3 regions of the Neoundibacterium parvum genome follow, and region 3 is predicted to be linked to each of the others. Evidence: predicted binding sites of a transcription regulator. Region 3 holds the regulator's gene; each other region holds the start of a gene.

What was found. Region 3 encodes sigma-54, which starts transcription at its own class of promoters, with help from an activator protein. Its sites were predicted from a motif close to TGGCANGNAANCTGCTTT; they were not measured.
Region 1: a site for sigma-54 is predicted at 2,241-2,258, ahead of EJN92_RS16900 (nitrate/nitrite transporter). Genes of this name have one in related genera too.
Region 2: a site for sigma-54 is predicted at 2,536-2,553, ahead of EJN92_RS07895 (PEP-CTERM sorting domain-containing protein). Genes of this name have one in related genera too.

Annotation. Positions count from the first base shown of each region.
Region 1 is NZ_CP034464.1:3,861,974-3,870,213, forward strand. Features, by position in the region: gene EJN92_RS16895 (bifunctional protein-serine/threonine kinase/phosphatase) at 1-896, opposite strand, end outside; gene EJN92_RS16900 (nitrate/nitrite transporter) at 958-2,172, opposite strand; gene nirB (nitrite reductase large subunit NirB) at 2,589-5,018, shown strand; gene nirD (nitrite reductase small subunit NirD) at 5,209-5,556, shown strand; gene EJN92_RS16915 (nitrate reductase) at 5,808-8,240, shown strand, end outside.
Region 2 is NZ_CP034464.1:1,820,234-1,828,473, reverse strand. Features, by position in the region: gene EJN92_RS07910 (hypothetical protein) at 1-74, shown strand, start outside; gene EJN92_RS07905 (substrate-binding periplasmic protein) at 182-958, opposite strand; gene EJN92_RS21990 (hypothetical protein) at 1,191-1,313, opposite strand; gene EJN92_RS07900 (MerR family transcriptional regulator) at 1,371-2,414, shown strand; gene EJN92_RS07895 (PEP-CTERM sorting domain-containing protein) at 2,593-3,225, shown strand; gene EJN92_RS07890 (hypothetical protein) at 3,420-4,046, shown strand; gene EJN92_RS07885 (DMT family transporter) at 4,189-5,070, opposite strand; gene EJN92_RS07880 (MmcQ/YjbR family DNA-binding protein) at 5,236-5,604, shown strand; partial or broken gene EJN92_RS22120 (restriction endonuclease) at 5,697-5,882, shown strand; gene EJN92_RS07875 (hypothetical protein) at 5,948-6,370, opposite strand; gene EJN92_RS07870 (nucleotidyltransferase domain-containing protein) at 6,321-6,941, opposite strand; gene EJN92_RS07865 (chromate transporter) at 7,134-7,739, opposite strand; gene EJN92_RS07860 (chromate transporter) at 7,736-8,240, opposite strand, start outside.
Region 3 is NZ_CP034464.1:1,214,823-1,223,062, reverse strand. Features, by position in the region: gene aroKB (bifunctional shikimate kinase/3-dehydroquinate synthase AroKB) at 1-1,555, shown strand, start outside; gene EJN92_RS05160 (deoxyguanosinetriphosphate triphosphohydrolase) at 1,579-2,724, shown strand; gene EJN92_RS05155 (DUF4197 domain-containing protein) at 2,767-3,477, shown strand; gene EJN92_RS05150 (enoyl-CoA hydratase/isomerase family protein) at 3,578-4,669, opposite strand; gene hpf (ribosome hibernation-promoting factor, HPF/YfiA family) at 5,054-5,398, opposite strand; gene EJN92_RS05140 (RNA polymerase factor sigma-54) at 5,520-7,007, opposite strand; gene lptB (LPS export ABC transporter ATP-binding protein) at 7,025-7,768, opposite strand; gene lptA (lipopolysaccharide transport periplasmic protein LptA) at 7,770-8,240, opposite strand, start outside.

The DNA.
Region 1 (8,240 bases), 2.3 Mb from region 3:
ACCAGCTTGCGGTGCTGCACGCTGTCGTTGACCAGGTAGAGCAGGGTGGTCATCGAGGTGTGCAAAATTTCTTCGACCAGGTAGCCGTCTATCATCTGCCCGGGTTTCAGCTTGGGTGGCGCTGGCAGGCTGCGTAGTTCGGATAAGGCATCGCGCAAATCGCCTTCGGGCAGGCTCGTCACTTGCAGCACGATGGCACTGCAATTGTCTTGCGAGCCCGCCGCTAACGCTGCCTGGCACAGAGTTTGACTGGCTAGTTCGGGTGTTAGGCTGTGCTGACTGACTTGTTTTAAGGTATCGCAAATATCGTATTCGCTGAGGGCCGCCCAGACCCCATCGCTGGCGAGTAAAAACACATCGTTCTGACGTACTTCACCCATGCCATGATCGACCGCCAGACGGGTGTCCATGCCGATTGCGCGGGTCAGTACGTGCTGCATTTCCGGTCTATCCCAGACATGGTCTTGCGTCAGTTTTTGTAGCTTGCCAAAGCCATCATCGCGTAGCAAATAGCAGCGGGTATCGCCCACATGCGCGGTGTAATACATACGACCGCGCAGCACCAGTGCCGTCAGGGTACTGGCCATGCCAGCCAATTCGCGCCTTACCGTGCCTTGCTGCTGCACCCAGCTATTGATGGCGACCAGCACTTTCTCTAGTGAGGTGGTGATTTCCCAGGTGTCGGGAGTGGCGTAATAATCGGTCAGCAAACCACGCACCGCATATTCAGAAGCCTCGCGCCCACCCTCGTTACCTGAGACGCCATCGGCAATTGCGGCGATCAAGCCCTTACTAGAAAGCTCGGGCTCGTTCGGCGTGACCATGCCGACGAAGTCTTCATTGCGTGGACGAACTCCCGCCAGCGAGTGGTGGCCAGTGCTAACGATCAGGGGCATAGGTGGATCATCTCATTCGGTGAAAACGTTTTTCCGTCCAGGCGATGGTTTGGTTTTAGATTTAAATCTTAGCAGTGGTCATGGCAGCCGAGCCCCAGGTAGTGCGCCAGCGTTTTTTGACCAATGATAAACCCAATAAGGCGATCACAGCCAGACTGGCGAAGATGGTCAGACCGATCTGGTAGCTGCCGGTGAGCTGGCGTGAATAACCGAGGCTGGAAGCTAAATAGAATCCACCGATACCGCCCGCCATACCCACTAATCCTGTCATCACGCCCATCTCTTTGCGGAAACGTTGCGGCACCAATTGAAACACTGCACCGTTGCCGGTACCCAGTGCCAGCATCGCACCGACAAACACAATCACCGCGCCTATCGCTGATTGTAAGCCGGTAGAAGCGACGAACAAGAAGGCCGCCGCAATCACATACATGATAGAAAGCGTTTTGATGCCACCGATGCGGTCGGCGATACGCCCGCCCATAGGTCTGACCATAGAGCCGGCGAACACGCAGGCGGCGGTGAAGTAACCAGCAGTGATAGGCGATAATCCATATTGAGTATTGAAATAAATCGTCAGGGATGACGCCAATCCCGAGAAGCCACCAAAGGTCACGCTGTAAAAGAACATAAACCACCAGGCGTCCTTGTCTTTTAATACCGCCAGATATTCACCCAATGATTTGCTCGGTACTTCGCCCGGCGCATCCTTGGCAAACACCATGTACACCGCCAGAGCGACCAGCAAGGGGATGATGGCCAGGCCAAATACGTTCTGCCAGCCGAACATAATTGCTAAAGTAGGCGCAAACAGGGCCGCGAAGGCAGTACCAGAATTACCGGCACCGGCGATACCCAGGGCGGTGCCCTGGTGCTCAGGCGGATACCAGCGTGAGGCTAGTGGCAATGCCACTGCAAAAGCAGCACCAGCCACGCCCAAGATGATGCCCAGAAACAGCAATTGCTCATAGCTGTGCAAATTACCCAACCAGGCCCAGCTCAGACCCGCGATCACCACCACCTGGCCGATTAAGCCGGCTTTTTTTGGTTTTAAGTGATCCACCAGCATACCCATCACGATGCGCAGCAAGGCTCCGGCCAGCAAGGGCGTGGCCACCATCAAGCCTTTTTGCGCCGCGCTTAAACCAAGGTCTTTCGCGATCTGTATACCTAGGGGGCCGAGTAAGACCCAGACCATAAAGCTGAGGTCAAAGTAAAAGAAGGAGGCGAGTAAAGTCGGGGTGTGCCCGGCTTTCCAGAATGAGGTTTTTTGCATATTTGCTCCAGCTTATAGGCTAAAAGTTGAGGTCGATTGACGCGGTAATGGCGATGCTAATCTGTGCTATTGCAATTGCCGTGCCACCTGTTTGGGCGCATTTTGCGAACAGCGAAGCGACAAATAGATGCAGATAAGTATTAATGCCGCCCTGAAATTGTGCGATGCACCAAGTGGACAGCGTTAATGCCACTTTTGAGTGCGAAGCGAGCCAGAGCGTAGGATCTTGGTGCCAGCGGCCTGGGCACTTGCACCAAATTAACTTTGGAAAGTGTCTGACTTGTCTATGCTAAATGCTTGATTCTTTTTATTTTTTTCGACTTTTGTATTGTTGTCTGCATAGCCTAAGTCTGGAAAACTAGCGAGCTGGCATTGCTTTTGCTTATACAAGGCTAAGACAAGCAAAGGAGTTGGCCATGAAGAAGTTGAAGCTAGTGATGGTAGGGAACGGTATGGCAGGCGCGCGTACCTTAGAAGAGTTGTTGAAGATCGCCCCCGATCTGTACGATATTACGGTTTTTGGTGCAGAGCCACACGCCAATTACAATCGCATTCTTTTGTCCCCAGTGCTCTCCGGTGAGCAAGCTTTCAAAGACATCATGCTCAATGATGAAGCCTGGTATGCAGAAAACAATATCACCCTGCATCTGGGCAAAAAGATCGTCAAGATCGATAGAGTGAAGCGCATCGTCATTGCCGAAGATGGCACCGAGGCTGAGTACGATCGCTTGCTGATGGCCACCGGCTCTTCGCCGTTTATCTTGCCAGTGCCAGGCAAAGATGCGCGAGGCGTGATTGCCTATCGCGATATTTACGATACCAATACCATGATCGCGGCAGCCGAGAAGCATACTCATGCGGTGGTTATCGGTGGTGGTTTGCTCGGTCTGGAAGCGGCTAACGGCTTGATGATGCGCGGCATGCAAGTGTCGGTGGTGCATTTGCCGGGCTGGCTGATGGAGCGTCAACTCGATCCAGTCGCCGCCAAGATGCTGCAAAAATCTCTGGAAGATCGCGGCCTGAACTTCCTACTGGAAAAAAATACCGAAGCCATCCTGAGTGACGATCAAGGTCAGGTCAAAGGCATACGTTTCACCGATGGTTTAGAAATCCCGGCGCAACTGATTGTGATGGCGGTCGGGATACGCCCGAATACCACACTGGCAGAATCGGCCGGTCTGCATTGCAACCGCGGCATCGTGGTGAATGACACCATGCAAACTTTCGACCCGCGTATCTATTCGGTCGGTGAGTGCGTGAATCATCGCGGCACCGCTTACGGTCTGGTTGCGCCTTTGTATGAAATGGCGAAAGTCTGCGCCAATCATCTGGCCAATTTCGGCATCGCGCGCTACCAGGGTTCGGTCACGTCGACCAAACTCAAGGTCACCGGTATCGATTTGTTTTCGGCTGGCGAATTCATGGGTGGCGCTGACACCGAAGCCATCATCTTGTCTGACCCTATCGGTGGCGTGTATAAAAAGCTGGTGATTAAGGACGATAAATTAGTCGGTGCCTGCCTGTATGGCGATACCTCGGACGGTAGCTGGTATTTCAAATTGCTGCGCGAAGGCAAGAGCATCGCCGAGTTCCGTGACACTCTGATGTTTGGTGAATCGAGTACCGGTGATACTGGCCATGAAGGCTATAGCAAAGCTGCAGCCATGCCCGATACCGCCGAAGTCTGCGGTTGCAACGGGGTTTGTAAAGGCACTATCGTCAATACGATTAAAGAAAAAGGTCTGCTCACTTTAGACGAGGTGCGCAAGCATACCAAGGCTTCTGCTTCTTGCGGTTCTTGCACAGGTTTAGTCGAACAAATCTTGATGTTTACGGTCGGTAGCGATTATAGCGATGTGGCGAAAGTTAAAGCCATGTGTAGTTGTACCGATCACACCCATCAAGAAGTGCGTGATGCAATCAAGGCACAAAAATATCTGACTGTCGCCAGCACCCAGCAAGGCATGAACTGGCGTACCCCTGACGGCTGTTCTAGCTGCCGCCCCGCGATCAATTACTACCTGATCTCAACCTGGCCACGCGAAGCCAAGGACGATCCGCAATCACGCTTCATCAATGAGCGTTCGCACGCGAATATCCAGAAAGACGGCACTTACTCGGTGATACCGCGTATGTGGGGTGGTGAGACCAATGCCTCAGAGTTACGCCGGATTGCCGACGTGGTGGATAAATACCAAATTCCTACCGTCAAAGTGACGGGCGGTCAGCGTATCGATTTACTCGGTGTCAAGAAAGAAGATCTGCGCGCAGTTTGGCAAGATCTGGGCATGCCTTCCGGACTGGCCTACGCCAAGGGCCTGCGTACCGTAAAAACTTGCGTGGGGAGCGAGTGGTGTCGTATGGGTACTCAAAACTCTACCCTGATGGGTCAGCAATTAGAGCGCGAATTAGCCCGCATGTATGCGCCGCATAAAGTCAAATTGGCAGTCTCCGGTTGCCCACGAAACTGCGCTGAATCCGGGATCAAAGACGTAGGGATTATCGGTGTTGAATCTGGCTGGGAAGTGTATGTGGGCGGTAATGGCGGCATCAAAACCGAAGTCGCGCAATTCTTCGTCAAGCTCAAAACCCATGAAGAAGTGATGGAATACACCGGCGCTTTCCTGGAACTATATCGTCAGGAAGGCTGGTACCTGGAGCGCACCGTGCATTATCTGGAACGGGTAGGGCTGGATCACGTCAAGCGCATCGTCCTCGATGACGCTGAGCGCCGCAAAGAGCTGTATGCGAACTTGCTGTTTGCGCTAGAAGGTGAAAGCGATCCATGGCACCAACCAGAAAAAGCACAAGTCGATACGCGTCAGTTTGAGATGCTGAGCGTGTAGTTTTTTAACCCTCTCCCGCGAGCGGGAGAGGGCAGGGTGAGGGCGGTTGAATCGAGCGAAATCTGTGTTTTCTTAGATATTTAAATTTATTGAAAATACCAGCGCATGGCTTGCTCGGTCGCCCTCACCTCTACCCCTCTCGCGCGAGCGGGAGAGGGGAATTAAAATCAAACTAATTGAAGGAAATACCATGTCGCAAGAATGGCAAGCCATCTGTAAAGTCGAAGATATCCCAGTGCTGGGCGCGCGTGTCGTGGTGCGTAGCGCGAAACCCGATGTGGCGATTTTTAGAAATAGTCAAAACAAAATTTTTGCCTTGTTAGATAAGTGTCCGCATAAAGGCGGGCCGCTCTCGCAAGGTATCGTGTTCGGTGAAAAAGTGGCCTGCCCGCTGCATAACTGGAACATAGAATTGCCGACCGGTTGCGCGGTCTCGCCGGACGAGGGTTGCACCCAGAAATTTAGCCTCAAGGTAGAACTAGAGCTGGTGTATCTGGATGCGGCGGAGTTGCGTACGCTGGCGCTGGACGCCAGCTGATCGCCGCATTTCCCCAAAACTTATGCAAAACTGCCCCAGCGTCCTTGTATCCGCCCAGTTTCACGATGAGTACAAGTGTAAGTCTTCGGCGGCACGCCTAGCTGGAACAATTTTGCGTAAGTCCTAAAATAGAGTAAGCACAGTAAATAACAAGATACTCCCCCTAAATTTAAAAAAATTGAGCCAATCGCGCATATAGATATTGGGCGAATAAAAAATACTCGTGGGGAGTATAGATAAAAGGCTAGAAAATGACTGAAACGAAAGCCACCTGTTGTTACTGCGGCGTAGGCTGTGGGGTATTGATACAAAGCGATGGCCAGCAAGTGTTGGGCGTGCGTGGCGATCCGGATCATCCGGCCAATTTTGGTCGACTCTGCAGTAAGGGCAGCACCCTGCATTTATCCGCGCAGCCGCTGCTACAGCAGCAAGTGCGGGCGCTGTATCCCGAAATGCGCAGCAGCCGTGGGCAAGCGCGCCAACGTAGTGACTGGGACAGCTGCCTCGATAGCATGGCACGCCGTTTTGCCGATACCATCCGCGAGCACGGCCCCGATAGCGTCGGCTTCTACGTCTCGGGCCAATTGCTGACTGAGGATTATTATGTCTTCAATAAACTCGCCAAGGGTCTCATCGGCACGAATAACATCGATAGCAATTCGCGTCTGTGCATGTCGAGCGCGGTGGCCGGTTACAAGCAAACTTTGGGTGCCGATGCGCCGCCTGCCTGTTACGAAGATATAGATCTGGCGCAGGTGATTTTTATCGTCGGCTCCAACACGGCGTATGCCCATCCTATTTTGTACCGGCGCATCGAGGATGCCAGAAAAAATAATCCCGAATTAAAAGTCATCGTAGTCGACCCACGCCGCACCGATACTGCGCGTGAAGCCGATTTATTTTTGGCGATCTTGCCTGGCACCGATGTCGCTTTGTTTAACGGCATGCTGCACCTGTGTTTGTGGGAAGACTTGGTCGACACCGCCTATATCGCCGCGCACACCGAAGGTTTTGCCGAGCTCAAACAAACCGTGCGCAGCTATACACCGGCTTTCGTGGCGCAAACCTGTGGCATCCAGGAAGCTGACTTGCTACTGGCGGCGCGCTGGTTCGGGCAATCGAAGGCGACGCTGTCTTTGTATTGTCAGGGTCTGAATCAATCCTCGTCCGGCACCGCAAAAAACGCCGCTTTAATTAATCTGCATCTGGCCACCCATCAGATAGCCAAACCTGGCGCCGGGCCGTTCTCATTGACTGGCCAACCGAACGCCATGGGCGGGCGCGAAGTCGGCGGCATGGCCAATCTGATGTCTGGCCATAGGGATTTGGCAAATCCAGAACATCGCGCTGAAGTGGCCGCGCTGTGGGGTGTGGACGCTGTGCCAGCGCTCCCCGGTAAGACCGCGGTCGAGTTATTTGAAGCGGTCAGACAAGGGCAGATTAAACTACTCTGGATAGTCTGCACCAACCCGGCGCAATCCATGCCCGAGCAAAATCTGATACGCGAAGCCTTGAATAAGGCCGAGCTGGTGATCGTGCAGGAAGCCTATAGCAGCACCGCCACCGTGCCCTATGCCGACATCTTGTTACCGGCCAGCACCTGGGCCGAAAAATCCGGCACTGTGACTAATTCGGAGCGGCGTATCTCGCGCGTCAACGCTGCCATCGCGGCACCGGGTGAGGCGCGCGCCGATTGGCAGATCGCCACTGCCTTTGCCCGCAAGCTAGAAAAATATTTAGATAAGCCATCGACCATATTCCCTTACGAAAGCCCCGAACAAGTCTGGAATGAGCACAGAGAAAGCACGCGTGGGCGCGATCTGGATATCACCGGTCTGTCGTATCAATTATTAGAACAGCAGGGGCCGCAGCAATGGCCGTATCCGACTGGCGCAAGCAGCGGCAAGCAACGCCTGTATCAGGATGGCGTGTTCGCCACCGCTAATGGCCGCGCCAAATTTGTCAATACCCCGTATCTGCCGGTAGCTGAAACGGTTGATCCGCGCCATCCTTTTTCTCTGAATACCGGCCGCCTGCGCGATCAATGGCATGGTATGAGTCGCACTGGCAGCGTGGCGCAATTGTTTTCGCATGTAGCTGAACCGAGTATCAATATGGCGGCGCAAGATATGCAGCGGCGTTTCCTGAAAAATGGCGACTTGGTGCATGTGACGAATAAGCGCGGCTCGCAAATTTTTGCTGTCAGTGAGAGCGATGAGCTGCGTCCCGGGCAAAGCTTTATCGCCATGCATTGGGGCGAAGAATACGTCTCGGGGCGCGGCCATGCCGGTACTGCCAGCACTGGGGTAAATGCCCTGACCTCGTCGGCCTTAGATCCGAGTTCGAAACAACCCGAGCTCAAACACGCGGCGGTAAAAATACTCAAGGCTGAATTGCCATGGCGTTTTGCCGCTTTTGCCTGGGTCGATGCGGCGCAGGCATTTAGTCTACAACTTGCCTTGCGTCCCTTGATGCGTGAATTTGCCTATGCCAGTTGCGTGCCGTTTGGACGCGATCAAGTCGGGGTCTTATTCCGTGCCGCCGATGACTACCCGGCAACACCTGAGTTATTGCAAAAAATCGAGGCAATGTTCGGCATAGCCGGGGCGAGTGTCTTGCGCTACGATGATAATAAACGCGGCAATTCCAGGCACATTATGGTCAAAGACGGCACTCTGGCTGCC
Region 2 (8,240 bases), 610 kb from region 3:
TCACGCAGCATGCCCTGATCACGCTGGCGCTGCTAGTGACAGGCTATGCACATACAATCAGGCGGGCTCGCTGAATCAAAGGCGGACATAGAGCTATGGAGTTGACGCTCGCAAAGCAAGCCAGCGCAATAAGTCCGGCTTAAGCGTTCATCCAGGCTAGGCAGGCTGAGTAAATATTTGCCTAGAATCGCAGGAAGGCACTTACATAATCGCCGCGCTCTTTGATCACGGCCTCTAGGGCTTTTTCGTAGCGGGCTCCTAAGTTTGCCGCATCTTTTTTATTGAAAACGGTGTAACCGGGGGTGGCAGGCTCGGGTAGCTCCACAATCCGAATCGCGGCCGCCACGCCTGAGACTTTGGCTTCGTAGCGCAACACGAAGGTATCTGGTGCATAGACCGCGTCCAGACGGCCTAGCATCAATTTTTTAAAATTGCGCACAAACATATCTTGACCACCGCCAACGAGCTCCAGGTTGAGGCCAGCTTGGCGCATGCTGGGCGATAGATACTGCCCTAGAAAAATACCAATTCGCATGCCCTGGAGTGCATCGGCGGATGGCAGCACGGTCACCTTAGAGCTCGCAGCAACAGCCAAACCGGCGCGTGCTTGGTACAGCGATTGGGCTGGGAAAAAATACTTGGCTTCGCGCTCAGGGTTTTTGACGAGCAGCAAAATGGCATCGAGTTCACCAGCATCGAGCATTTTCAGCAGACGCGGCATAGGCAGTTGCTGGAAGTTGACTGTTGGTGCCCCCATGCGCTGCGCCACTAGCCGGAACATATCGACTGCGGCACCCGATGCCTTGCCTGCCGCATCCTGCGTAGCATGCGGCGGCAGATCAAAATAACCAACCCGCAAAGCCTGAGCCTGAGTGCTGATTGACAGCGATAGTAACAGCGACAGACCCGCGATAAGCAAGCGCAACAGAGGCATCCAGAAAGTACGGAAACTAAGCATTTTTCAATCTTATCGGTTTGAAGTGAACAATGTAGACTCAAGCACCCACCTCGCACAAGCGATTTATGTGACTGAGTTTATTGCTTGTGATCAGACAAGAAGACTGCGTTTAACATTACATGGGGCAAGTGATATGGCTTAGTTTAGGATACTACTATGAACGTCAAAAAATCTAAGAGCTGTCAACGCCGGGATGCTGTTGCAGCGCTGAGGAAAAACGGAGGCCTATTTCTTAGTTGAAAATCCCAAACAGCACCCGGCCAGCGCGCATATCCCATGCGGCTTGCCAGCCAGGCAGGCCGAAGAAGCGCATGGAATATGCGCGCTGGCGTATCGCTGCTGCAAAAATATACAATAGTGCTTGACCCTGACCTTAGGTGAGGCTGGAAAGTTGCGTTATGGAGGTGAGGCTATGTTACTAAAGATAGGTGAATTGGCTAGCCGTAGCGGCTTAACGGTGCGTACTTTGCATCACTACGATGAGCTGGGGCTGCTCGCGCCATCCGCGCGCAGCGAGGCTGGCTACCGGCTGTATAACCGCAACGATGTGGCGCGCTTGCACCGCATTTTGGCCTTGCGCCAACTCGGCTTGTCTTTAGCCGAGGTAGCTACCACGCTGGCGAGTGAAGGCGAGGCTTTGCCAGGTCTGATAGCGCGCCAATTACAGGCCTTGAATCTGCAGATCAGCCAGGCAGTGCGTTTACGTGATCGCCTTAGTAATTTGCAGGACACGCTGCAACAGGCGCAGCAAGGCGGGCTTGAACCGGAATTGGCCGATTGGCTGGCTACTTTGGAGTTGATGACGATGTATGACAAATATTTCAGCAGCGATGAGCAGGCCGAGCTGCAGCGACGCAAGAACGATCCGGTGGTGGCTGAGGCGCAATTGAGCTGGCCAGTCTTGATCGCAGAAGTGAAACAGTTGATGGCAGCGGCGTGTCCAGTGGACGAGCCCAGAGTGCTGCAGGCGGCTCAGCGCTGGTCTGATCTGGTCAGGCAATTTACCGGTGGTAAACCCGACCTGATGGTGAAATCGGCGCAGATGATGCTGCAAGAGAGCGGCGTGCAAGCGCAAACCGGCATAGACCCAGCCATGATGGCGTATATGGCCGCGGCCTTGGCCGAGCAACGTTTAGCCATTTATGCACGCTATCTAAATCCGGCCGAGATGCAAAAACTACGCAGCAGCTATGGCAAAAACGGGCTAGCATGGCTACCCCTGATCGCTCGTGTGCGCGCCTTGATGCACGCCGCTGCGGCGGCAGATTCGGCGCAGGTGCAGGCCGCTTGCGCCGAATGGGAGCAACTCACGCAAGCCTTTGCCGGCGTCGATCCGGGCACGCGTCAGAAAATGTGGCTAGCGCTGCAGCAAGAGCCGCAGCGCTTGGCACGTACCGGTGTCGATCAGGCGCTGCTGGCCTTTGTGCGAGCCGCCGGGGTGGATGCGGTCTGTTGAGAATGCACGCTGGTTGGGCAGCGCGATTGTCGATATAGCTGTCGACTTTTTTTACAATCGATCTGTTATTTTTTTCACAAATGCAGCATTAACTGATTGATTTGCTTCATTTAAATTGTTTCGGCATGGAAAATGCTTACTCCCGGACACCACCAATAATAATTCAGGGAGATTCATCATGAAGTCGATATTCCGTTCACAGCTAGCCATCTTCATCCTCGGTTTTATGGCAATGGCGACCGCGCTTTCTAGCGTCGCGGCACCGATTACGCGCAATTTTGATGAGCTAGGTGCACCCGTCGATTGTTGTTTTGGCAGTGGCGCATACAATGTGGTCAGCTATCCGGATCTGACCGTGAGTTCAGGAGCTAGCGCGGTGGTGATGAATTCATCTGGCTGGTCGAACATGCAAACCTCGGGCTTAAATTTATATGGCACTTTAGATGGCTATATCGACCTCACTTTCTCTAGCCTGGTGAATAGTCTCAATTTTGACATCATCAATGGCACCAGCCCGTTTACTTTCACCGCCAGTTTTTTCGACATTTTCGACAATCTGATCGAAGTCGATTTAATGGGTTTAAATAGTTTCGGGACAGCGGGATCGGTAGGGCATATCGCCGGCAGCGTGGGCAATATCGCGAAAGTCAGAATTTCAGGAAATGAAGATTTCGCCATCGACACGATTAGTTTTGAAATAGCCAGGAGCGAAGTACCAGAACCGGCTAGCCTGGCCTTATTCGCCTTAGGCTTACTCAGTTGCGTAGGCATGCTGATGCTGCAAGCCAGACGACGCCAGCAGCGTTATTAAGTAGCGAGATTCAGCAAGCAAAACGCCCGCTAGTTTGCGGGCGTTTTGTTTTATGCATCCTGCTTTTACAGACCGCTGTTTCTAGAATTGAGCGATGGCATGTAAAATAAGCCGCTTGATAGTCTATGCGTTGCCGCTTCTTGCATGCGACTATTGCCTGAAAAATTCTGAACATAGGCTGGCCCGGATAAAAAATGAAATCGATGTACCGCATACGTCTTAGACTACTTTTACCGGCCGCCATCGTGCTATCGCAACTGATCTCACCAGCGCTAGCGGCAGTGGCGCAAACGCAAACCTTTCCTGCCAAATTCAGCCGTGACGAAAGTCTGTTACTGGAGCAGGTTGTGTGCGGACAAAAATATGGGATGGCGCTGGCCGAGATCGATGCACGCGCCTTTGAAGCGAACGCCAGTGCCGCCAATTATGCCGACGTCAAATGCCGCCCGCACGCGCGCCTTGAGGGGCAGCCGCTGTACTACGTGGCGCAATGCGTGCGCAGCGCGAAACAATGGAGCTGCGCCCAAGCCGAGTTAGAAACCCTGGTCCAGCTCAGGCAGCGTCAGTTAGTGATGCGCCCCGGCAGCTTAGATCCGAAACTGGCTTACCAGGCTGTGCAAAAAATTAGCGGCTATGGGTATTTTCAAGCCAAATCTCTCGACGCCGCACTACAATCAACCTGCAACCTGGGCCAGGGCGAGACCCCCGATCTGATCGAAATATCCTGCCAGCACTGGGCGATTACGGTCTCATTTTGGTGCCCGGCTACAGAACCGAAAACCCCTTGTCCACGCGTGATTTTTATGGGCGAACGCCGTTAGAAAATGCGGATTTCGTCCGCGTCTGTTTTTGAATGGCTACCGCGACCGGTGTGCGATTACGCTTTGCTAATCGCACCTACTTTGTCGAAATAAATTCCGAAGAACATCGTGCGCCTTTGCCGCGAGAATAAAAAGGCTACTCCTAAAAATTCCCCAACGCGATCACACCTGTCGCGATGCAGAGCGCACCGATGAGGCGTTGTAGTCTGTCGCCTTCACCTAGTAAGTGGCCGCCGATCAGGGCGGCGAATAGCATGGAGACTTCGCGCGCGGGTGCGACATGGCTCAGTGGTGCGCTTTGCATAGCGTATAGCACCAGCACGTAGGAGATAGGGCTGATGGTGCCGACGATCAGGGCGTATTTCCATTCCAGCCGCCAGGAGGTCAGCGTCGCTTGCTTATCGCGCAGCAGGGCTGGCAGCAGCAGCGCCAGACGGATGAAGTTGCCGAAGTAGTCGACCAGAATAGGCGAGATCAGGATGACTTTGACGGCATAGCCATCGAGCACGGTATAGCTGGCGATAAACAAGCCGGTCAACAGACCGTAATAAATACCCTTGCGCAGGCGCAGCTGTTGGGTCTGATCCTTAAGTTGGCGAAATAAACGCGGACCGCCAGCAATCAGAAACACGCCACCGACCACCGCAATCACGCCTAGCGCGCCGATCAGTGACATACGCTCGCCTAAAAAAAGTAGCGCCGCACCGGATGAGATCAAAGGGCCGAAGCCACGCGCCAGCGGATACACCACGGTCAGGTCGGCCTTGCGGTAACCACGCAACAGGGTGATGAAATACAGCACATGCAAAACCCCGCTGGCGCCGACAAAACTCCATTCCAGCCAGCCCCAATCGGGCACGACATCCCAGCCGAAATACAGGCCAACTGGGGCCCAGACCAGCATCATGATGAGGCTGGTGAAACCAGCAAAGCGCACATCGCCACCAGCTTTTTTGGCCGCGATATTCCATAGTGCGTGAATTAAACCGGCGAGCAGGACGAGCAGAAAGGCGGAATGGGACATGTGGCGCGTTGTAAAGTACAGAGGGCGCTAGTGTAACAAAGCCAAGTGGCAAACACTGCATGAGTTCGCGAGTATTTGCTGCGCCCTCAGGCGCTATGCGCAATCCGCTTGCGCTTCACCAAGGATTTTTGCGATGATGCGCTAAGATTATTTTTGAGAAAACTGATGAATACAAAACAGCTTAAAGACTATTGCAGCAGCTTGCCACAGGTAGAGTGTGCCGTATTTTCTGCCCCCTCGAATATTTTGGTGTACTCGGTACTGGGCAAAAAATTTGCCTATTTTAAGACTAGCGCACCCGAGCAATGGCGCTTTAGCTTGCGCGTGACGCCCGAGCGTTTCCTCGAACTGACCGACCAGGCTGGCATTAAACCGGCGCGGTATATGCACAGATTTCATTGGGTCAGTATCGTTGCGGTCGCCAGTGTCGATCCTGATTATTTGCGCGAGCTGATAGACTGGTCGTACGCTAAGGCTTGCAGTACTCTGAGTAAAAAAGTGCAAAAGCAGCTTGCGGCCACCACACCAAAATGAAGCAAGGATGCTCACGCTTTGTTTAGGTTTTCGTTAAAGTGGCGGCTCGCTAGCGTGCTTCAAGCGCTAGGCGATGATCTCATCTACCAAGTTGGTTCAAAGTCGATACGCCCGTCGGTCCCTATAACCCAGATTGGGCGATCGTGTTTGAAAAGAGTTCTCGCGTTTATCTGGAAAGTGAAACCGAGAGCACCTTGAACGCGACGAAGCGGCGACAGGAAGAAAACGACAAAATCTTATGCGGCGAAAAACACTTTGCCGCGATTGGTGTGGATTATTCAGTGGCGACTAGTATGCGGGATGTCGTACAGGATCTGACTGCGCGGGCGATGATGGGAAATTCTCACCCTAATGCCGTCACAGCATCCAGCAAAACCGCAACATGCTCAATCAGCTCTTCAACAAAACCCAGTGTGACATCGAGATCGCCCTCATATTCCGCCAGGTTGCGCTTGTTGTGTGCTTGATTGAGGATGAGCCATTGTTCTGGTTTGAATTGCAGGGTGTGTTCCAGACACTGAAACACCAGATAACGGTTTTCGCTGCGGTAACCATGTGCGCGTAAGGCGGCCAGTGCCGCTGCATGTGCGGCATTGTAGGCGAGATCGAAACGGCTTTCTAATGCGAGACTGACTTGCCTGGCATCCTGTAGTCGTACTCTTGATGAACGCAATAATCCAGCCAATTCGCGCGCATCAGGTGCTTCTAGCTTTAATTTATTTATCCGTGCCAGGTTGGCTAATTGCGCTGATTCGGGCAATGTCATGCTCTACTCCTTTCACAAAAATTTTGGGCTGTTCTAGTACGCGCATGATGAATGATCTGCCTTCGCTAACGCGTTGCTTGAATTCATCGTGAGAATACAGCGTGGGATTAATGACTCGCCCGAGTTGGGTCTGGGCAGACTGTAAGGCTGTCAGCAGTTGCGCGTTGCTAGCCAATTCGCCCACTACCATTAAATCAATATCACTGCCTGCATGTTCGCTGCCTTTTGCTATTGATCCATAGACGAATGCCAATTCTATTTGCGGCCATAGCGCTTGCAAAGCGGTGCGCAGTACATCGGCGACACCAAAGGTTTTTAAGACGATGCCGCGTAACTCAGCGAAGATGGGTGCCTCGTGATTGGCTTGGTAGTGTTTTTGATTGCCGATTTTTTGTGCGGTGATCAAGCTTGCGGCTTCGAGACGCGCTAATTCGCGCTGTACCGCACCTGACCCCGAGTCGGCCAAGGTGATGATTTCGTTCGCATAGAACGAGCGATCCGGCTGGCCAAATAAGACCGTCAGGACTCGCTGTTGTGTTTTAGAAAATAATGCATCTGAATAAATACCCATATTGGGCATGATACCACCCAATATGGGTATGATCAATCCGTAAAATGGTATTTTGTATGGGAGATTGAGCTTTAAAATCGCACTGGCCTAACGCGCATATCCCATGCGGTCTACAGCCCGGCATGCCCGCCAACCCGCATGGGATATGCGCGTTGGCGGGGGTGCTGAAAATTTTATTCGCTCAGTCGAGCATTAAATCCAGCCGAACCAGCCCAGTGTGGCACCGGCTGCCAGCAACCATAGCAAATGCATTTTGGTGCGCCAGACGATTACGGCGCAGCTTGCGGTGAGTAGCCAGATCGGCCAGTCCTGGCGCAGTGTTTGATGCGCGCTGGCCATGATCCAGCCGGTCGCCAGTAACAGTCCGATGACGATAGGCGCCATGCCGAGTTTGAAAGCGCGTACTGCGCGCAGTTCGCGGTTTTGGTGGCCCCAACGCGCCGCTACAAAGGTCAGCGTGGTGCTGGGGATGAGGATGCCGCCCATGGTGGCCAGCACGCCTAGTAAACCGGCCCAGATGCTACCGGTGTTGAGCCCGACGTTCCAGCCCATCAAGGCAACGAATAAGACATTCGGCCCAGGTGCCGCCTGCGCAATCGCCACCGAAGAATTAAATTGCGCATCAGTGAGCCAGTGCTGTTGATCGACCAGATAGCGGTGCATGTCGGGCAGAGTAGAAATGGCGCCGCCGATAGATAGTAGCGACAGCATCATGTAGTGCATAAAAAGATGCAGCCAATCCTGCCATTGCAGACTGAGTTGCTGCGCCACCTGCAAGCTGCTGGCCACCGCGCTCATGCGCCTAGCTTTCGGTATGCTAGACAGCAGGCCGCGCCGCCTAAACTGATCAGCACATAGATCAGCGGTATCCGCAGCCAGCCTATGCTGACGAAGCACAGTGCACTAAACAGTAAGCAGCTGCGCCAGCCTAAGGGATTGTTGTTGAGGGCGGGTGCCAGTTTGAGGGCGGTGGCAATGATCATGCCGGCAGTCACGGCACTCATGCCGCGCAATGCGCCTGCCACGCCAGGATGGGTGGCGACCTGGGCATACAGCAAGGCCACCAGTAACACGATGAGCAGGGGCAGGCTCAGCATGCCCGCCAGTGCGGCCAGCGCGCCCGGCAAACCGAAGTAACGGCTGCCTATCATCATCGATAGATTGACCACATTCGGGCCGGGCATGATTTGCGCAACCGCCCAGTCCTCTATGAATTCTTCTTTCGTCAACCAGCGTTTTTTCTCAACCAGTTCGCGCTGGACTATCGCCAGTACGCCGCCAAAACCTTGTAGCGCTAAT
Region 3 (8,240 bases):
ACGCTTTATTGATACTGATCATGAAATTGAGGCCCGTACCGGGGTCTCGATTCCTGTGATTTTTGAAGTCGAGGGTGAGGCGAGTTTTCGCCAACGTGAAGCAGAAGTGGTTAAAGATCTGACTGCGCAAGACGGCGTGGTTTTGGCAACAGGCGGCGGTGCTATCCTCGATGAGGCTAGTCGCCGCTTTTTGCATGAGCGCGGTACCGTTATCTACTTACGTGCTGGCATCAACAGTATTTTGCAGCGCACCCGTCACGATAAAAATCGACCGCTGTTACGCACCGCTGATCCGCGCAAAAAGCTAGAAGAACTTGAAGCGCAACGCGAACCTCTGTATCAGCAAATTGCCCATTTGGTGATAGAGACCGGTAGACCCAATGTACAATTTCTTGTGCAATCCATTTTGACGCAACTGGCATTCATACCGGGTGCGCTCTCTTCAGAAAACGTTTTACTCATGCAGCAACAAGCTTCTTTCCAAACCCTTAGAGTCGAACTCGGCGAACGCAGTTATCCGATCGCGATCGGTGCTTCATTACTGGCCTCTAGCGATGTATTGCGTCAGCATATCAAGGGTCAGCGGGTGGCGGTTGTGACTAATACCGTGGTCGCACCTTTATATTTGGCTGCGCTGGAAGAACGCTTGCGTGACTTGGGTAAGCAAGTCATCAGCATTATCTTGCCGGATGGCGAGGAGCATAAAACCTGGGCTAGCCTGATGTTGATTTTTGATGCCTTGCTGGAGGCTAAATGCGATAGAAAAATCACCTTACTCGCCTTAGGCGGTGGGGTGATCGGTGATATGACGGGTTTTGCGGCAGCCTCGTATATGCGCGGTGTGCCCTTCGTGCAAATCCCGACGACCTTACTGTCACAGGTGGATTCTTCGGTCGGTGGTAAGACCGGCATCAATCACCCGCTCGGCAAAAATATGATAGGCGCGTTTTATCAGCCGCAGGCAGTGATTGCCGACACCGCCACGCTCAATACCTTACCCGATCGTGAATTATCAGCCGGCTTAGCTGAAGTAATCAAACACGGTGCAATTATCGATGCCGCGTTTTTTGAGTGGATAGAGTCGCATATTCTTCAGTTACGCAGTAAAGACCCGGAGTCTCTGGCGTATGCGATTTCGCGCTCTTGCGAGATCAAAGCCGATGTGGTGCGCCAGGATGAGCGCGAAGGCGGTTTGCGTGCCATACTCAATTTTGGGCACACCTTTGCGCACGCGATTGAATCTGGTTTGGGCTATGGTAAATGGCTGCACGGTGAAGCGGTCGGTTGTGGCATGGTGATGGCGGCTGATTTATCTTGCCGTATGGGGTATATCGATTACGTCAGTAAGATCAGAGTGCAAAAATTGGTTGAAGCTGCTGGTTTGCCTAGCATCGCACCTGATTTGGGTGAGAGTCGCTGGCTGGAACTGATGGAAGTCGATAAGAAAAATGAGAATGGGCAAATCAAGTTTATTTTACTCAAGCCCTTAGGTGCGCCGATTATTACAGGCGTGCCAAAAGAGACCTTACTCGCTTGCTTGCGAGCCAGTATTTAGAAACTGTTTTTAGATTGCCACCTATGTTCTCCGATGCCCGACTTGCTCCCTACGCGGCCCAATCGGGCACTTCACGCGGTCGGCTTCACGCTGAACCCAAGCCTGGCTCGCGCTCTGAATTTCAACGTGACCGCGATAGAATCATACACAGCAGTGCTTTTCGGCGTCTGGAGTATAAAACCCAGGTGTTCGTGAATCATGAAGGTGACCTGTTTCGCACGCGCTTGACGCATAGCTTGGAAGTAGCGCAGATAGGCCGTTCTATCGCTCGCAATCTTAGTTTGAACGAAGATTTGGTCGAGGCAATTTCTTTAGCCCATGACCTTGGTCACACGCCGTTTGGACATGCCGGGCAAGATGCCTTAAACGCCTGTATGCAAGAGTACGACGGTTTTGAACACAACCTGCAGAGCTTACGCGTAGTCGATGCCTTGGAAGAACGTTATGGCGCTTTTGACGGCTTAAATCTTAGTTTCGAAACGCGCGAAGGCATACTTAAACATTGCTCCTTACCGCACGCTAAAACTCTTGGTGAGGTAGGGCAGCGATTTATCGATAAGACTCAGCCTACCTTAGAGGCCCAGTTAACCAATTTGGCTGACGAAATTGCCTACAATAATCATGATATAGACGATGGTTTGCGTTCAGGTTTGTTGCAAGAGACACAATTGATGGAGTTGGATTTTTATGCTAGCCATAGGCATGCGGTCGATTTGGCCTATCCCGGTATCAATGGCCGGCGTGCAATATCCGAAACGATACGCAGGATGATAGATAGACTGATCGTTGATTTGATTCAGACTTCAGAGCAGCGTATTGCGGATTATGCCCCGACTTCGGTAGATCAGGTTAGGGCGCAGCCCAAGATGATTGCATTTTCCGATAGTATGTTTCAAGAGGCGCTACTCTTAAAACAGTTTTTGCGCGAGAATCTGTATAGGCATTATCTGGTGAACCGCATGACCAGCAAAAGCCGCACTATAGTCCGCGAATTGTTTAACCTGCTGATGGCAGAACCTATACTACTGCCGCCCGACTATCAGATTAAATCTGGCATGACGAACGGCAATGCCCTGCAGGCCCGTAAAATTGCGGACTATATCGCCGGCATGACTGACCGTTATGCGATCAGAGAACATAGACGCCTGTTTTCTATTGAAGAAATTTAACTACTCGTACATTCCTTTGATTTTTTTAGATTCGGATCTCACATGCAACTTGCTTCTTTCTTTTTCGTAAAAAGCTCAAAATTTTTGCTGACAACTGCCGCGCTCGGTATCACCGTGTCAGCCTGGGCTTTCTCGCTGGATGAGTTAAGTAATCAAGATGCCAGTGCTGGATTAAAGGCTGCCTTGAATAAAGGTTCGGAACTGGCGGTAAGCAAGTTGGGTGTCGAAAACGGCTTTTATAATAACGACAAAGTCAGAATTCCTTTGCCCTCAGTGCTAGAGCAGGCACTACCAATTTTAAGAATGACTGGGCAAGGCAAGCAACTCGATGAATTGCTGGTATCCATGAATCGCGCCGCTGAGGCTGCAGTACCCATGGCGAAACCCTTGTTGCTCGATGCCGTCAAATCTATGTCGGTCACGGATGCCAAAAATATACTCACTGGCGGTGACACTTCGGTTACCGATTTTTTTAAGCAAAAGACAGCCGCGCCTTTAGCGGTGAAGTTTTTACCCATGGTCAAAGGGGTTACCGATAAGGCTGGGCTCTCTCCCCAGTACAATGCGGTGATGGGGCAAGCGCATAAATTTGGCGTGGTTCCGGCGCAGCAAGCCAGTGTCGAAACCTATGTGACGCAACGCGCTTTAGATGGTTTGTATCTGATGATCGCTGAAGAAGAAAAAGCGATACGCCAGGACCCTATCGGTGCTGGCAGTAAAATTATTGGTAAGGTATTTGGCTTGTTAAAGTGAGTTGTGTCACGAATTTGGCGGCAGAGTTTACATTACTCTTGCTGCTAGTCTGAAACGCTAAGTGCCTGGCAAACCCAGCACTTAGCGATCAAAAATTTGGCTACAGCAGATCGCGTAAAGGGTGGGCGTAATCCGGCCAGACTGGTTCGAAAAAGCTGAGTATTAAGGCTTCGTCGATTAGCTCTAAGCTGGCTGGTGACCAGCGCGGCGCATAGTCTTTGTCCACCACCAAGGCCCTCACGCCCTCTAAGACCTCACCGTGTTTGAAGCAATGGCGCACCATAGTACGTTCCATGCGCAAACATTCTGCCACGCTCATCTTTGCACCGCGCCGCAATTGCTCGAGTGTGACGGCCATCAACAAAGGCGAACGTTTCTGCATCAGGATGCTGGTCTGCCTGGCAAATTCGGTCTGATCCTGCGCTAGTGAAGCCAAGACTTTCCCTGTATCTTTCCCAGCAAAATGTAAGTCTATCGCGGCGCGATTTTTGGCCAGTGTACTTTCTTCAGGAATAGCTTGTTCGGCATACGGAGCGGCAAACGCACGGATCAGATCACGAATATCCGTTGCGCTGCTAGTGCGCAACAAGTCCATCAAGGCGGGTAAGGCCGCTGTAGGAATATACACGTCTGCCAAATCAGCATACAGTGCATCCGCAGCATTGATGATTTCACCCGTCATTCCTAGGTAGGTACCAATTTCTCCCGGGCTACGCGCCAGAAAATAGCTGCCGCCCACATCTGGGAATAGCCCAATATTTACTTCAGGCATGGCCATCTTAGTGCGTTCTGTGACTATTCTGAGACGACAAGCTGGGCCCGCTTGGGCGATGCCCATGCCGCCACCCATGACTACGCCGTTTAGCAGGGCCACATAGGGCTTAGGGTAAAAATGGATTAAATGATTTAAGGCGTATTCTTCGCTAAAAAAATCTTCCAGCAAGGCACTGTCGCCCTTAGGTGTGGCGGTGCCTACATCGTAAAAAAAGCGTATGTCGCCGCCGGCGCAAAATGCCTTTTCGCTGCTGCTGTGGATAAAGACCGCAGTAACTTCCTCACTATCTTTCCATTGTAAAAGTAGGGCGGTGATGCTGCGCACCATCTCTAAGGAGAGCGAGTTGAGGGCTTTTGGCCTATCTAAGGTGATGAAACCGATACGATTTTGTATAACGCTCTGTACGTGATTATTCATAGAATTTGGCTTGCCACGAAGGTGATGGAAATAAGAAAGTCCAAGAGTGCCTGCCTGGTCGCGCAATCTGCATGCGGCTTACCGGCTAGATAGGCTGGAAACCCGCATAAACAGTGTGCGACAGGCATGCCTACTTTTGAAACACAAAAAACTCGACTTGCCGTATGCTTTCGCAGTGATTTTTAACTTAATTGAGACTGTCATTTTATCCATTTTTTAGCTGGATAGACAATGAATCTGGGGGCGATTGGAAAAGGGCGATGCTGCGCAGCTTGCCAAGGAAGCGTACAAACCAGTCTTGTCGTGGAGGTGGATTCTAGACGGAAACAAAAAAGGACGCTGATGAGCGTCCTAGTTTTGGATTCCCTTTGCGGGTTGCTAGTCTTACACTGAGGCTGGATCAGGAATATGTTTGATCGCTTGATGCGGATGTTCCTGAATTTTGTCTTTGTGTTTAATGACCTGTCTATCTAGTTTGTCTACCAGAGTGTCGATGGCTGCATACAGATCATGCGCCAGACTTTCTACGTGGATATCTTTACCGCTGATGTGCAGATTAATATCTGCCTTATGACGTTTGTCCTTTTCTCGGAGCTTGTCGACCGTCAGGGTGACGGCGATATCAATGACTTGATCGAAGTGTCGCCTGATACGTTCTAGCTTATTTTGTACATGTTCACGAATTGCAGGAGTTACTTCAAGGTGATGACCACTGATGGTGAGATTCATAAAACGCTCCTATGGTGATGTTACTTGATGACACTATCGCTATTACTATGGGCCCAATCTGAAAAACCTGTTTGAGCTAAATCATATATAGCAATTTAAGGCAAAATTTCAAGAACAATATTTACAAAGATTTTCGCAAGCTGACTGGTGGAATTTTAAGGGCTTCGCGGTACTTGGCGACTGTGCGGCGCGCAATGACCATCCCTTGTTCACCCAGCATGTCTGCAATCTTGCTATCAGAGAGTGGGCTTTTCTGGTTTTCTGCTCCTATCAATTGTTTGATGAGTGCTCGTATCGCCGTTGATGATGCTTCTCCCCCGGTTTCAGTGGCGACGTGGCTACCGAAAAAATACTTCAGCTCAAACATACCATGTGGGGTCAGCATGTATTTCTGAGTGGTCACACGAGAAATTGTACTCTCATGTAAACCCAGTGTATCAGCAATTTCGCGCAAAACAAGAGGGCGCATCGCGACCGCTCCATGTGTGAAAAAGTTACGTTGTCTTTCAACTATCGCTTGCGAAACACGCAAGATAGTCTCGAAACGTTGTCGCATATTTTTGATCAGCCAACGTGCTTCCTGTAACTGCGGGGTAAGGCTGCCATCGCCACGATTTTGCTTCATGATATTGGCATACATGCTATTCACGCGCAGCTTAGGCATGATGTCTTGGTTCAATACCACTTGCCAGCCGTCAGCCGATTTGCTGACGATCACATCTGGCACCACATAATCAGAACTGCTGGCGGCAAACTCGGCGCCAGGTTTGGGTTTGCACAAACGTATCACCACCTGCGCTTCACGCAAATCTTCATCGTCGCAATTAAAAATTTTCTTTAAGCGAGCAAAATCGCGTTGCGCAAATAAGCCTATTTGCGTTTCTACTATGGCAAGTGCGAGGCGGCGGGTGACGAAAGGGATTTTGGGCAGACGTTTGATCTGCAGCGCCAGGCACTCAGCGCAGTTGCGAGCGCCCACTCCTGGCGGGTCAAAACTTTGCACCATAAACAAGGCAAAATTGAGTTCTTCAGGTTCGACCAAGAGTTCTAGCGGAATGCTGGAATGAATATCTTCCAGACTCTCGATCAGATAGCCGCTGTCATCGAGAGCATCGATCACCAATTCCACCAAGGCCAGATCGCGTGGTTCACGCAGATTCAGGCGCATCTGCTCTAGCAAATGTTCTTTTAGGGAAATATGCGCCGCTTCTAATTGCGGTCTTCCCTCATCTTCTTCTGAGGATTTACTGCCTTGCGGAGCGTCATCAAAACTCCAGTCGGTTTCGCTAGGACTGGTACTGTCGCTAGGATTACTGACTTCAGAGACTTCGCCCGAATCGCTACTTGCATTATTCTGATCATCAACGGGGCTGACCCCGAACTCCGTTTCTGAGCGTGATTCTGTACTGCCAATAGCGCCGTCCGCCAACAAGCGTACCGCGCTATCGAGAGGATTATCAACCCGCTCCAGCATGGGATTTTCTATCAGCAAGTTTTCTAGCTCTTGATGCAGTTCTAGCGTAGACAATTGCAGTAGCCGTATCGATTGCTGCAATTGTGGCGTGAGCGCCAGATGTTGCGAGGTGCGTAGCTGTAGGCTTTGCTTCATGCCGATAATGATTTCCGCTACATGCGGAAATGCTCTCCCAAATAGACGCGCCTGACCGATTCATTGCTGATGATTTCTTGCGGACTACCACTGGCTAATACCGCACCCTGATTAATGATGCAGGCGTGGTCGCAAATGCCTAAGGTTTCACGCACATTGTGATCGGTGATCAAGACGCCTATGCCGCGTTTTTTCAGGAAAGCCACGATGCGTTGTATCTCTATGACCGCAATCGGATCGACCCCGGCAAACGGTTCATCGAGCAGAACGAAGCGCGGATTGGTTGCCAGTGCACGGGCAATTTCTACCCGTCTGCGTTCACCGCCAGACAAAGAGAGCGCTGGATTTTCTCGCAAGCCTTCGATTTGCAAGTCATTGAGCAAGGCATCGAGACGCTGTTCGATGGCGGCTTTACTTAAAGATTTTCCGTGTTCATCGGTTTGTAATTCGAGTACCGCACGGATATTGTCTTCCACCGACAACTTGCGAAATACCGACGCCTCCTGTGGCAAGTAAGATAGGCCAAGTTTGGCGCGCTGGTGTATCGGTAGGCGCGAGATATCAACGCCGTCGATATCGATTTTCCCCGCATCTGAGGGGACTAAGCCGACGATCATATAGAAGGAGGTGGTCTTACCCGCGCCATTGGGGCCGAGTAAGCCGACTACTTCGCCACTTTTCACTTCTAAAGAAACATCGCGCACCACCTGGCGCGCCCCATAGCGTTTTTGCAAACCCTGAATGACGAGTGTACTAGTCATATTATTTGATCGGAGTAACAAGATTGACTGGTTTTGCCAGCTTGGGTTGCAGCGTCAATTTCACGCGACCAGCACCTGGCACATGAGTGCCGTTTATGCTGTTTGTCGCAACAAACACGTCATTGAGGCTATCGTAAGAAAGAAACTCTCCTTCTTGCTCTTGCGTGACTTTTTTGCCTTCTAGATACTTGACACGTGCCTTCGAGATAAACCTGACTAATTCAGTTTTATCGTCGTATTCGATGCGATCGGCCACGCCCTCTACCCATAAATCATCGCCACCATCGCGTTTTTGCCGGAAGAAATTTTGCTTTCCCGGTTTACTGGTGAGCACCACATTCATGTGCTCGTCGGCAGTTTGGGTAATCACGGCGCGATCCGATTTGACTATCAGCGTGCCGCGCGTCAATACCACGTCGCCGGTAAGGGTAGTGACGTTTTTCTTGCCATCAGAATTGGAAAGTTCAGCTTC